4 regions of the Geobacillus sp. FSL K6-3411 genome follow, and region 2 is predicted to be linked to each of the others. Evidence: predicted binding sites of a transcription regulator. Region 2 holds the regulator's gene; each other region holds the start of a gene.
The links. Region 2 encodes Rex, which represses fermentation and respiration genes when NADH is low (regulators of the CRP and FNR family bind a similar motif). Its sites were predicted from a motif close to TTGTGAAATATTTCACAA; they were not measured.
Positions count from the first base shown of each region.

Region 1: NSQ22_RS04085 (nitrate/nitrite transporter) is a predicted target of Rex. The motif match lies at 1,831-1,848, and genes of this name have one in related genera.
Region 3: NSQ22_RS09715 (hemerythrin domain-containing protein) is a predicted target of Rex. The motif match lies at 1,960-1,977, and genes of this name have one in related genera.
Region 4: NSQ22_RS03115 (L-lactate dehydrogenase) is a predicted target of Rex. The motif match lies at 1,398-1,415, and genes of this name have one in related genera.

Region 1 is NZ_CP150187.1:801,287-804,625, forward strand. It holds gene NSQ22_RS04075 (RNase A-like domain-containing protein) at 1-722, shown strand, start outside; gene NSQ22_RS04080 (contact-dependent growth inhibition system immunity protein) at 743-1,045, shown strand; gene NSQ22_RS04085 (nitrate/nitrite transporter) at 1,937-3,112, shown strand.
Region 2 is NZ_CP150187.1:266,724-270,062, forward strand. It holds gene NSQ22_RS01445 (ABC-F family ATP-binding cassette domain-containing protein) at 1-661, opposite strand, end outside; gene moaC (cyclic pyranopterin monophosphate synthase MoaC) at 760-1,248, shown strand; gene NSQ22_RS01455 (redox-sensing transcriptional repressor Rex) at 1,264-1,905, shown strand; gene tatA (twin-arginine translocase TatA/TatE family subunit) at 1,921-2,073, shown strand; gene tatC (twin-arginine translocase subunit TatC) at 2,094-2,837, shown strand; gene NSQ22_RS01470 (DUF4305 domain-containing protein) at 2,899-3,078, opposite strand; gene NSQ22_RS01475 (type II CAAX endopeptidase family protein) at 3,075-3,339, opposite strand, start outside.
Region 3 is NZ_CP150187.1:1,901,537-1,904,875, forward strand. It holds gene narJ (nitrate reductase molybdenum cofactor assembly chaperone) at 1-441, shown strand, start outside; gene narI (respiratory nitrate reductase subunit gamma) at 417-1,121, shown strand; gene NSQ22_RS09715 (hemerythrin domain-containing protein) at 1,364-1,894, opposite strand; gene NSQ22_RS09720 (thiamine pyrophosphate-dependent enzyme) at 2,034-3,339, opposite strand, start outside.
Region 4 is NZ_CP150187.1:623,970-627,308, reverse strand. It holds gene NSQ22_RS03120 (potassium channel family protein) at 1-237, opposite strand, end outside; gene NSQ22_RS03115 (L-lactate dehydrogenase) at 423-1,376, opposite strand; gene NSQ22_RS03110 (ABC-2 family transporter protein) at 1,528-2,313, opposite strand; gene NSQ22_RS03105 (ABC-2 family transporter protein) at 2,318-3,109, opposite strand; gene NSQ22_RS03100 (ABC transporter ATP-binding protein) at 3,102-3,339, opposite strand, start outside.

The DNA of each region.
Region 1 (3,339 bases), 530 kb from region 2:
CGACCAAGGGAGCGAAAGCGATCGACACCGCCTCTACCCTGTCGAAAGTGAAGCATGTCGTGCGTTATGATAAAGTGAAAGTGTTCTTCCAAAGGATCTACCATCAAGTCATCAAAGCGCCATTGGTGGAAACCGCTCGCCTGTTCAAGACGCAATGGGACCAATTAGTGCAGAGCATCGCTTCCATTTCAATGCAGCCGGTATATGCCGGAGTGGGTTCAGCGCCTCGGATGTTGATGAATGAGGCGAAAGATGTATCTCGCCATATGATTCAGAAAGTCGATAATGTGATTGAGAAGGGGACGACTAATGTTAAACCTAAAGATTTTAGTCCTCTAGCTCCTGGAGGAGGATTAGCTGCACATGAGGCTCGGGGCGGGCATCTAATTGCCAGACATGTTGGGAAGACAGATGAAGAGTTATTACAACGCTTAAAAGATAATCCTAAAATAAAAGGGGCATCGACTTTCAAAGATCGAGCTACGGCTGAAAGAGTAGCCAGCGAAGTTTTAAACGATCCAAATAACCAGAAAATGATCCAAGAATGGTTAAGCAATCCAAAAGCGAAATCGACTTTGGTTCTGCCTTATCAAGGTACAGAAATTATTGGCCGCGGGGTACAAAGAGGTTCGACGACAGTTGAAAATATGACAAATGCTAAGATAGTATTAAAGAAAGATGGGGCAGGGAATTTTATTTTAACTGGTTATCCAACTAAATAACGGAATGGAGGGTAAGATGCTTGCTGATCAAAAATAATCCGGGAGATCCAGTTTTTCAGTTTCTAGCTGGAACGTTTCATCAAGACATTGATTCGCCTGAGGAAGCATTACAAGAATTGTTAACAGAAGAAAGTAAGGAATATCTTGAGTCTGCGATTGCATTTTTAACGGAATTCATTAATAGCGAGTATTCAGATGATGAAAAGAATGAATACATACAACACTGTGCAGACGGGGTATATTTTCCTGCCCTTGGAGTGACTCCAATCCAATGGCTAAAAAGTGTAGTAGAACAATTAAGGGAAGCTGTAAAAACAAAATAGAATAGTAAATGATTAAGGGCCTTGAATGAGTCAAAACTCTTTCAAGGTTTCTTTTTTATATCAGACTTTGAAAGGTAACATTTTCCTCACGCTATGCCCAAAGTGTTGTAGAATCTCTTGAGATGTTCAGAGATGTAATCTCCAAATCGAGTGATCAAATGTTGTATATCATGTTGAGCCTGATGAAATACATTCGCCCTAACCGCATTCTTTAGTCATTTCCACAAACATTCAATCGGGGTGAATTGCGTCGAATACGTGGAAGATAAATAAGATGAAAAAATTATTCTTCCTCTCCCCAAAACGCTTTGACCATGTTTGCATAATAAATGCATGCGTTATCCAACGCCAAGATGATGCGATGAACGGATAATAACTGTTTTTCCCCTTGTTTTACTTGATCATTTGGCCGCAGGCAACCGTCCCCTTATTGGGCTGTTACCTTTATTTGCTTTGCAGCGCCTATCTGCTGTTTATGAGGCAAGAAAGACGCACAAATGAGCGAGCAGAGGTGATGGCGATTCCATAGCCAACGTGATATTTACAGTAAAATGGAATTCCTTGAAGCAGTTCAAAAAAGCCTTTCACTAGTCGGATGCCCTCGAAGGATGGGGCACTTTTTTCCTCTATACTAGGATAAAAATATGTATATTTTTGTTGATCTTAAGGATAGATGGCCTTTTAGGACATTCCATTTGTTAGTTTTTCTCATACATACAGTGTATGTGTAGCACAAAAATAAAGTTAGGAAGCCAATTTTGACAAAACCATGACATCAATAAAAAATGTGATAAACATCACAAACTTTCCGCCCTCGGTCACGTATGATGAAACTACAAACGATGCCTAGCGTTTGGAAGTAGAGTCCGGGAGGAAAAAGGAGGGCTTTTCATGAATAAACAAAAAGCATTGTTGCCGATTACGACATTAGCCATGACGTTTTCGTTCGCTGTTTGGGCCGTCTTTTCCCCGCTGGCGAGCACGTTCCAAGAAATGTACGGGTTGACATCGACACAAAAAAGTATTTTAGTCGCCATTCCGGTGTTGCTTGGTTCAATCATGCGTCTGCCGCTTGGCATTTGGACGGACCGGATTGGCGGGCGTAGGCTGTTTTCCCTGTTGTTGTTGTTTTTAATCGTGCCGCTCATTGGCGCGGGGTTTGCGGATTCATATGCGATGTTAATGTTTTGGGCGTTTTTCATCGGCATGGCCGGGACATCGTTCGCGATCTCGGTAACGTTCGTGTCGCGCTTGACTCCTCCGGAAAAGCAAGGGACGGCGCTGGGGATTAACGCGATGGGCAACTTCGGCACAGCAGTGGCCAGCTTTTCCATTCCGTCAATTGCTGCTGCTTTCGGTGTTTCGTGGGCGTTTTGGGGAATGATCATCCCGATCGTCATCATGCTTATTCTCGTTTGGTTTTTCACACCGGATATGCCGAAACCAAAGCAACAAAAAACGATGCGCGAATCGCTGTCCGTGCTGAAATATAAACATACGTGGACGTTGTCGCTGTTTTACTTTGTCACATTCGGAGCATTTGTCGCTTTTGGTATTTACTTGCCGTCGCTCCTCGTTGACTTGTATGGGTTGACACCGGTCGATGCAGGGATGCGTGCCGCTGGATTTACCGTACTCGCTACGCTTGCGCGACCAGTTGGCGGCAACCTCGGCGATAAAATTGGCGCCGAGCGGGTGTTGACGTTCGTCTACGCTGGAATGACAATCGGCGCGTTAGTGATCGCGTTTTGGATGGAAAACATTTGGGTGATGACGGCAGCCTGCCTGTTGTTAGCGGTGATGTCTGGCTTAGGAAACGGTGCGGTCTTCAAACTCGTGCCACAGTTGTTTCCGGCAGAAACGGGGGCTGTTACTGGTCTTGTCGGCGCTTGGGGCGGACTGGGCGGCTTTTTCCCGCCGATTTTAATGGGGATCATCAAAGACGTCACTGGTTCTTACGTGCTCGGGTTTCTGCTTCTTAGCTTATTTACGTTGATCTGCTTCTTATTGAATCGAATCGTCTTTGGCAAAAAAGCAGGCGAACCGGCAAATCGGTACGCATCGTAACACCTTAAAGAGGTCAAAAGCATGTGCTTTTGGCCTCTTTTTCATTTGGGAAGACGACGGATTTAACGAAAGAAAGACAAGTGACGGAGGCGGAGATGATCAAGAGGCGAAGGAGGGTTTTCCGTTAGCCAACGTGAGAACGCCCATTATCGTTTTCACAGTAGTGATAAAACATATTGCTCACTGTTTCACAAACCCTTCAAATATGCGTGTTCATTGGTGATAAA
Region 2 (3,339 bases):
AAACGAGCAGGACGGCACCGGGGTACGCCTGCAAGTATTGTTCCAACCAGGAGAGTGTTTCAAGATCCAAATGGTTGGTCGGCTCGTCCAAAATCAACAAATCTGGCTTAGACAATAGAAGCTTCCCGAGAGCGAGACGTGTCCGCTGCCCACCGCTTAATGAGGAGATAAGCGTTGTTTTATAATCATAGGAAGAAAACTGCAGACCGTGTAAGACCGAACGGATGTCGGCTTCATATTGATAGCCGCCCTGTTCTTTATATTGTTCTTGTAGTTCGTCATACGCTTTGAGTATTTTTTCATAGCGGGCAGGGTCAGCGAGTACATCCGGGTCACCAAGTTGGGAGCCGAGTGCTGCTAGCTGCTTTTCGATGGCTAGAAGTGGCGCGAACACTTCGAGCATCTCGTCCCAAATAGAGCGCGACGAGTCAAGCCCGCTATTTTGTGCCAAATAGCCAATCTTAATATGACTAGGCTTGATGATTTCGCCGCTGTCATAAGAAAGTTCTCCGGCGATGATTTTTAACAATGTCGATTTTCCTGCGCCGTTGCGGCCGACGAGGGCGATTCGGTCACGGGATTGTACTTCTAGTTTTATATTCGATAAAATAAGGTCAGCGCCAAAATATTTCGTGAGCTGGTGCACTTGCAAAATGATCATGTCGTTTCACCTCTCGGAATAGTTTAACGTATGTCGCCAAAACGGTCAAAGACAGATAAACAAAAATCGTGTATAGTGTATAATTGGAGGAGATTGTTTTGTCGTCGTTTACTCATTTCAATGAGCAAGGCCGCGCGAAAATGGTCGATATTACGAACAAGGAAGATACGGTGCGGGTCGCAGTGGCAAAAACGAGCGTCACCGTCAGCGAAGAGATTTATGAAAAAATGACAAACAACGCCATCGAGAAAGGTGACGTGTTGGCAGTGGCCCAAGTGGCCGGGGTGATGGCAGCGAAAAAAACAGCCGATCTCATTCCGATGTGCCATCCGCTCATGTTAAAAGGTGTCGATATCGCATTTTCATGGGAAAACGAAGCGGATGCATATAAACTCGTCATCACCGCAACAGTGAAAACGAAAGGGAGCACAGGGGTGGAAATGGAAGCGCTGACGGCCGCCTCGGTATGTGCGTTGACGGTGTATGATATGTGTAAAGCACTTGATAAAGGGATGATCATCGGTCCGACGTATTTGGTCGAGAAAACGGGCGGAAAGTCCGGCCATTATCGACGGAAAACCGATTAGCTGGGGGATGAAATGATGAGTAACGAACAACCGAAAATTCCGCAAGCAACCGCGAAGCGGCTGCCGCTGTACTACCGGTTTTTGAAGAATTTGCATGCGTCAGGAAAACAGCGTGTGTCCTCCGCCGAATTAAGCGAGGCGGTCAAAGTCGATCCGGCGACCATCCGCCGCGATTTCTCGTATTTTGGCGCGCTCGGCAAAAAAGGGTATGGGTATAATGTCAATTATTTGTTGTCATTTTTCCGTCGGACGCTTGAAGAGGATGAAGTGACGGAAGTCGCCTTGTTCGGTGTCGGAAATTTAGGTACGGCCTTTTTAAACTACAATTTTTCCAAAAACAACAATACAAAAATCGTGATGGCGTTTGATGTTGATGAACAGAAAGTGGGGACGACCGTCGGCGGCGTGCCGGTTTACCATCTCGATGAACTTGAGGAGCGGCTTTGCGGAAACATTCCGGTCGCCATTTTAACTGTGCCAGCCGTCGCGGCTCAAGCGCTGACTGACCGCCTTGTCACCCAAGGGATTAAAGGCATTTTAAACTTCACTCCGGCACGGCTGAATGTGCCGAAACATATTCGCGTTCATCATATCGATTTAGCCATTGAATTGCAGTCGCTCGTCTACTTTCTGAGAAACTATCCATTGCCATCATAAAGGAGAGAATAAAGCGTGAAATACATTTTGATTGTCCTTGTGATTTTGTTGCTGTTTGGCACGAAAAAATTGCCGGAGCTAGGACGGTCGGTCGGCCAGTCGTTGCGCGAGTTTAAAGACGCGACGAAAGGGCTGACTGATGACGAGGAAAACAAAACTGACCGATGACAAGGCAGGATGGGGAAACGATGAACAACAAAGAAATGTCGGTGTATGAACATCTTGGTGAACTGCGGAAGCGGCTGATCATTGTACTCCTCTTTTTTGTCACGGCGCTCGTTGCCAGTTTCTTTTTTGCTGATGATGTCATTGTCTATTTGCAGCAAACGGCTGAGGCGAAGCAGTTGACGATGAACGCCTTCCGTCTCACTGATCCGATTAAGGTATATTTTCAGTTTGCCTTCGTGATCGCTGCTGTGCTGTCCGCCCCGGTGTTGCTGTACCAAATTTGGGCGTTTGTCAGCCCAGGATTGTATGAAAAAGAGCGGAAGGTGACACTCAGCTATATTCCGGCATCGATTTTTCTTTTTTTAGTTGGCGTCGGTTTTGCTTATTTTGTCTTGTTTCCGTTTGTCGTCCGGTTTATGAATGAGCTTGCTGATCGACTGGACATCCAACAAATGATTGGCATTAACGAATATTTTCAGTTTTTGCTCCATCTCGTGCTGCCGTTTGGTATCGTGTTTCAGCTGCCGATCGTCGTCCTGTTTTTCACCCGCTTAGGGCTCATTACGCCGCAGTTGCTTGTACGCATCCGCAAATACGCGTATTTGGCATTGCTGATTTTGGCGGCAGCCATTACACCGCCTGATGTGTTGTCGCAGGTAATCGTCATGATTCCGCTCACGCTTTTATACGAAGGAAGCATCTGGATCGCCAAAATTGGCTACCGAAAGGCGCAGTTGGCGGCGGAACAAGAAAGCAGTGAGTAAGATCGTGCACAGCAAAAAGAGAGTGGTTATACAGAAAAAACCCTCCCCCAATGGGAGGGTTTCAACGTTTTGGGGCGAAAAACAGGCGGAAGGCGGTGCCAAAATCAAAGGCGGCAAACGCCGCCAAGGCGATAGTCGAAACGTTCCAAACCGTTTCATGAGCGCTTTTGATCGCCAAATACGTAAACAATACACCTAGGATGAAATACGGCAGTGAAAACAGCCGCGGCCGGCTCGTCATAGCCACAACCTCCAAAGCGCTAGCGGCAGTCCAGCTTGGCGCATCATTTTTTCTAACTCATCAGCCAACAAGATTTGAACTACGATCACAAACGTATTCATCGTCACATGGGCGAAAATCGGCACTAAAATGCGGCCGGTTTTCGCATATAAAAAGGCGAACGTCAGTCCCATTGCCGTATACAACAGCAAATGTTCCGGTTCCATATGGGCAATGGCAAAAAGAAGCGAGCTCACGAGCGCGGCCGGCCAAAAGTGATAT
Region 3 (3,339 bases), 1.6 Mb from region 2:
CCGCTTTTGGCGGTTGCCGAGCAGCTTGCAGCCACTCCGGCTCGAGATCGGATGGAGCAATATGTCGAAACATTTGACTTCGGCAAAAAAACGAATTTGTATCTTACGTATATGACAAATGGTGAACAACGGGAGCGCGGAATCGAACTCGTCGCCTTAAAAGCACGTTACGAGGCGGCCGGATTCACCGTCTCCGAGCACGAACTGCCCGACTACTTGCCGCTTATGCTTGAATTTCTCGCCTATGCGGAGGAACCTCATGCCATCTCCTTGCTCGCCGATTATGCCGACCATATCCGCGAAATCGGCGAGCGGTTGGCAGCCGCGGGCAGCCCGTACGTACAGCTATTTGAAACGCTCAACCTTACCTTTACTCAACTCGGCGTCACGCCGATACCGAAAGGAAGTGCAACGGCATGGCTCGTCAATTTCTCTGGGTAATTGTTCCTTATTTGTCGCTTGTGCTCTTTATTGCTGGCCATATTTGGCGCTACCAACGCGACCAGTTCGGCTGGACATCAAAATCAAGCGAACTGCTCGAAAAACGGCAGTTGCGCCTTGGAAGCCTTCTCTTTCACTGGGGTATCTTGTTCGTTTTCGTCGGTCACGTGATGGGAATTCTCATTCCTGAATCATTTTATACAGCGTTAGGCATCACCGAAGAGATGTACCACGTCATCGCCTTGGCGGGCGGCATCCCAGCCGGCTTGGCCGCGCTCGTCGGTTTAGTGATCCTTTTCCGTCGCCGCCTCACGGTGAAACGTGTGCGGGCGACAAGCAGCACTGGTGACTGGGTGGCGCTCGGATTTTTAGCCATCGTCATCGCCAGCGGACTATCATCGACATTTCTGAACGTCGATTCGCACGGGTTTGACTACCGGACGACGATCGGCCCGTGGTTCCGTGGCCTTCTTACGTTCCGTCCGAACCCAGCCTATATGGAAACGGTGCCGCTTTGGTTTCAAATCCATATTCTCGCCGCGTTCGGCTTGTTCGCTTCGTGGCCATTCACCCGTCTCGTTCACGTGTTCAGCTTTCCGATCCGCTACTTGCAGCGCAGCTATGTCGTTTATCGCAAGCGAATGCCAAAACAAGCAGAACCGTTCAAACGCGCTCAATGAGCGAGCGGCGAGCTACACCAGGAACGCCAAACACGGCGATCATGGAGCAGGCGAGGACAAGTTGCCCTCGCCTTCTTATACGACTGCGGCTCTTCAACCTTGATAGCAGCTGAAATAAAGAAACATACGCGTTCATATCCCAACAATCATCCATCACCATCCGCCAACAAGATCACACCATGAATGAAATACAAACAAAAAACGGGATGCTCTCAATCAGGAGGCATCCCGTTTTCCATTCGTTACTCATTAATGCGCACAAACAGTTCCTCTTTCTCCTCGTCCGACAACAGCCGCTCGGCCATCGGGAAGAGCACATTTTCTTCTTTCATGAAATGCTCATCCAAAATATGATGCGCCTCAATGACCGCGCCAGCGAGCGTCAACGCCTGATCGGTGTCAACTTTCTCTGGCAGTTGGGCAGCTTTTTCTAAAAACATGGAAAGACGTGCTTTTGCCTGTTCGTGTTCGTATTCCATGACGGCGATTGGTCCGGTCGTCCGCCCGATGTACTCGGCCATCATCGGGAACAACACTCCCTCTTCCCGCTCTGAATGCGGATCTAAAACCGAGACGAACGATTCGACTTTTTCTCTCAATTCGGCGAGCGGCTCGCGCCAGTTGCGGTCATCTGCCCCTTGTCCGATCGCTTCCGCTGTAGCGAGTAGCTGCTCCATTTGGACGCGCAGCGGGCCGTGTTCCTGTTTTAATTGCGCCAAGCCAGCGCATAGCTTTACCCCTTCAGGGCCGCCCATATGACAAAATGAATGCATCAACGTTTCCCCCTTTTGATGATCTGTTCGTTGTCTCCATTATACCGTGCGCATCCTCTTCCCCGTTGTGAGCCATATCACACCAACCAAAGGGCAAGCATAAAAAAACAGCACGCGCACAGCGTGCTGCGACACCCTTTTATAGATACGGATGTTCATGCTTCGCTTTTAAGATCGTCCATCTCCGTTCCACTTCCTCCTCCAACTCGCGCAGCAAATCTTTGTTTTCTTCCCGAAGCAAATGCTTCGTTTTTCCCATATATTTTAGCCATTCACTTAACGGGATGCGGCGTCCTTTTGCTTCTGGATTGTACGTAATCGTCGTTTTCCCCCGCTCCACTTCATACAGCGGGAAAAAGCATGAATTCACCGCTGCCTGCAAAATGGTTTCCCCGTACCGCTCCTCCGATTTCCAGTTGAGCGGACAAGTAATGAGCAGCTTACCATACACCGTTCCTTCATGCTGCGCGTACCATTGCGCTTTCGCCGCTTTTTTCACCAAGTCTTGCGGAAACGCTTCTGTCCCGGTGAAAACGTACGGGATGTTCGTTGCTGCCATAATTTGCGGCGTATCTTTATGATGGAACGATTTTCCACGTTGTCCTTTTCCAACCCCGGTTGTTGTGGTCATATGGCCCATCGGGGTCGAGTACGACATTTGTGCCCCGGTGTTCATATAACCTTCGTTATCATATTCAATGATGATCAGCTTATGGTTGCGTAGCGCCGTCCCGATGGCGGACCCCATGCCGATGTCCATCCCGCCGTCACCGGTGACCATGACAAACGTGACATCATCCGAGACATTAAGCTCGCCGCGCCGCTTCAGTTCGAAGAACGCTTCAACCATGCCCGAGAGCGTTGCCGCCCCGTTTTGGAACAAATTGTGCACCATCGTTTGTTTATGCGAGCTGTACGGATACGCGGCTGAAACGACGTACGCGCATCCGGTTTGGAACAAGACGACGATATCGCCTTCAATTCCTTTGAAAAACAGCTCGAGCCCCGGGAAAATGCCGCATCCTGGGCATGCCCCATGCCCTGGGGCAAGACGCTTCGGCTTGGCGGTCAGCGCCCGCAGCGGCGGAATTTTGACGTTTAGCCGTTTCGTTTTGTCATCGACCGTCACGTGGATGAGCCCGCTGCGGAACGCATCGCCATGGATCGGTTCAAGCAGCCGTTTCGGTTGCTGCTCAAGACGTCCAGGCACGTGGCCGAAATAGTCAAACGTTTTTTCCGCTTTTCCTTTTTCCATCGCATCAATGGCCATCCGGAACAATGCTTCAGCGTCTTCGGCGTAAAAATCTTTGCCGCCAAGGCCGTAAACACGGCTTAATACGATCGTCTGATTATCGCGGTCTTCCTGCAGTGCCGCTTTCACTTCATGCGTCATATTCGCCCCGTGCGCCCCGTACGAATCGGCCCGCTCACCGATCAACAGTGCT
Region 4 (3,339 bases), 360 kb from region 2:
CAAAGACAAGCGGTTATCCACGTCGCTATTTGAGGACGGAGTGAACACTGCATGGCCATTCACCTGCAAAATCATATAAATCATGGCAAAACCGAGCAGCATCGTTACATACCATTGAACGAGCACCCACAGACTGTCGAGTGAGAGGCGGTGCGTCGCTTGAACGCGCGCTGTCCAAATTGAGGTGATGCTACCGAGCAGTACGGCGGTAACCACTCCGAGGAAGGCGTAATCCATCACATTCCCTCCATCCTTGTCCGTTGTTCATATATACGTGGCCGAATGGACAATTATGACGGAGTGAACCGCCGCGATCTCGATAGTGATCGTACTTGAAACAGCAGCGTCAAGCTGCGCTGCCTGCCTAGACTACCCGTTTAGCAGAGCCCTTCTCCATTTTTGTAGAAAGTTAACGCCTTGACTTACTGCGCAAAGGAGCGAGCCAACACACCTTTCAGTGTCGCTGCGCTATGTTGAAACCATTTTTGCTCGTTATCGTCTAGCTCAAGCTCAATCACTTCGCGAATACCATGACGGTTGATGACCGCCGGTACACCGATATAGACGTCACGTTCGCCATATAAACCGTCTAAGTAAGCCGAGACGGTCAAAATAGCGTTTTCGTTATGCAAAATGGCGCGCGTCACGCGGGCGAGCCCCATGGCAATGCCGTAGTACGTCGCCCCTTTTTTCTCGATAATTTGATAAGCGGCATCACGAACGTTGACAAAAATGTGCTCCAGCTCTTCCCTTGCCTGCTCTCCTTTTGATTCGATCAACTTGCGGATCGGCACGCCGCCGATATCAGCCTGACTCCAGACCGGAAGCTCAGTATCGCCGTGTTCGCCAATAATGTAGGCATGTACATTCGTCGGGGCAATATCGAAGTACTCACCTAACAAAAAGCGGAACCGTGCCGTATCTAAAATTGTCCCCGAACCGATCACCCGCTCATAAGGCAAGCCACTGAACTTCCATGTCGCGTAGGTCAAAATGTCGACCGGATTGGTAGCGACAAGAAACAACCCTTGAAACCCGGACGCCATAACCGATTCGACAATCGAACGGAAAATGGCGATATTTTTATCGACTAGATCGAGCCTCGTCTCACCTGGTTTTTGGTTGGCACCGGCGCAAATGACGACTAAATCAGCATCACGACAATCACGATAATCCCCATACCAAATGTTGGTGGGATTCGGTGCAAACACTTTCCCATGGTTTAAATCCATCGCATCGCCCTTGGCTTTATTTTCATTTGCATCAATGAGCACAATCTCATCAGCAATCCCTTGATTCATTAAAGCAAATGCATAGCTGGAACCGACAAACCCTGTGCCGACAACCGCTACTCTGTTTCCTCCTCCGTTTTTCATCACTATTCTCCCTTCTTATTATTGTGAATACATTCACAAATTATTTTACGCGATGAAATCGAAACTATGCGTAAACGATTATGGCAATTGTTTGGACGTTGTTTGTCATTTTCATGACAACCTCCATTAAGCAAAAAAATGGACGAGGCAGTTAACTCCCCGTCCCTCGGTACCTCCTAACCCCGGCGTTCCAAAGCATTATAGCGATGGCGAAAAACAGCGCGCCAACAACCGGGGTCATAAACGCATAATCATACCACTCTTGCTTGTTAAGAAAATACGAAGCCGGATAGACGCCAACAAAGGCAAACGGAAGCACCCATGTTAAAATATAGCGAATGACCCGATGATAAATATCGATCGGATAGCGGCCATAGCTGCTAATGTTGTACATCATCGGCATAATCGAGGTGCGAGCATCAGCGAAAAAGCTAATGGTTGCCAGCGAAATGAAAATGCCGGCGTAAATGAACGCACCGCCGATCACAAGTAAAATAAAGATAAAGAAATCATACCAATGAAACGTCAGCGATAACCGGACACTAGCGTACGCCATAATGATCAATCCCGGTATAGCCCCTAACAACGATTCGAGCTCCATCCGTTCGAGAATGATCTGAAATAGGCTGTGCACCGGGCGAGTCAACACACGGTCCATTTCTCCTTGGACAATATAGCGCTCATTGAAATCCCATAGATTAAAAAAAGCGCCAAATACCGCATACGGCACAAGAAAAAAGCCGTAAATAAACAAAATTTCATCGCGCGTCCAACCGTGAAGGAGCGGTGTATGGCCAAAAACGACGAGCAAAAACACGAGATTGACTGCCTGAGCCATGAAGTCGGACAACCACTCAATGAGCAAATCGGTACGGTATTGCAATTTTGTTTTCATATATTGCGCCATGTATTGAAAAAAGACCGATATATAAAACAATCGTTTACCCCCCTTGCACGACGAGCCGCTTTTTCGCCATCCGCCATAACAACCCGATTGGTAAAAGCAACAGCGCGCACCATGCCACCTGCACGATCAAGCCGTCACGAACGTCGGCGCCTTGGAAGCTTTCCGTAATGATCATGCTTGGGATGTAGCTAATCGCCTGAAACGGAAAATAATCCATCAGTCGTTGCGCCCAATCCGGATAAAAGGAAACGGGCAAAATGAGCCCGGAAAACAGATCGATGATAAACCGTTTCGCCCTGAGCAACCCTTCGTTACGGAATGTAAAAAACGTCACCACCCCCGCTAGCAAGTTCAGCTCTGAATAAATAACAAAGCTAAGCAGGAGCGACAAACTAAATGACAGCCATGTATGGGCGTTTTCTGGAAACTGAAGCGGCAAAAAGAGCGACACGACTAAAAGCCCGGGCAACGACAAAAAGAACAAACGGAACAACCCTTCGCCGAGCCCTTGAACCGCCTTCATCCCTAAATAGCTGTATGGGCGAATGAGCTCGGTCGCTACTTTTCCATCGCGAATTTCCATAGCGATTTCACGGTCGATGTTGTTAAAATAAAATGCCCTTGACAGCCAAGAAATGGCAACATACGTCGTCATTTGTCCAAGCGACATCCCTTGCATCGACGGTTTGTCCCCGTAAATAGCCGCCCAAAGGAAATAATACGCCGCAATGTTAATAGCATAAATAAGAATGCCAGTATAATAGTTTGTCCGATAGGCAAGCATCATTAAAAAGCGGATGCGGATCATTTCCACATATTTATCCATGGACCGCACCTTCCTCATAGATATTGCGGACAATCTCTTCCGTTGACACTTCATGAATGCGGATATCTTGCAGCGCATAGCGGGCGGCGACGCGGCTGACGACTTCCGGAACTCCTCCTGATGGAACGTGCGCCACCCAGACGTTGGACTGTTCGCCTTTTTTCCAGACAACATCCAATCCGGCGGTCAGCTCTTGCAAGATGGAGGCGTCCTTTCCTTCAGCAAATGTA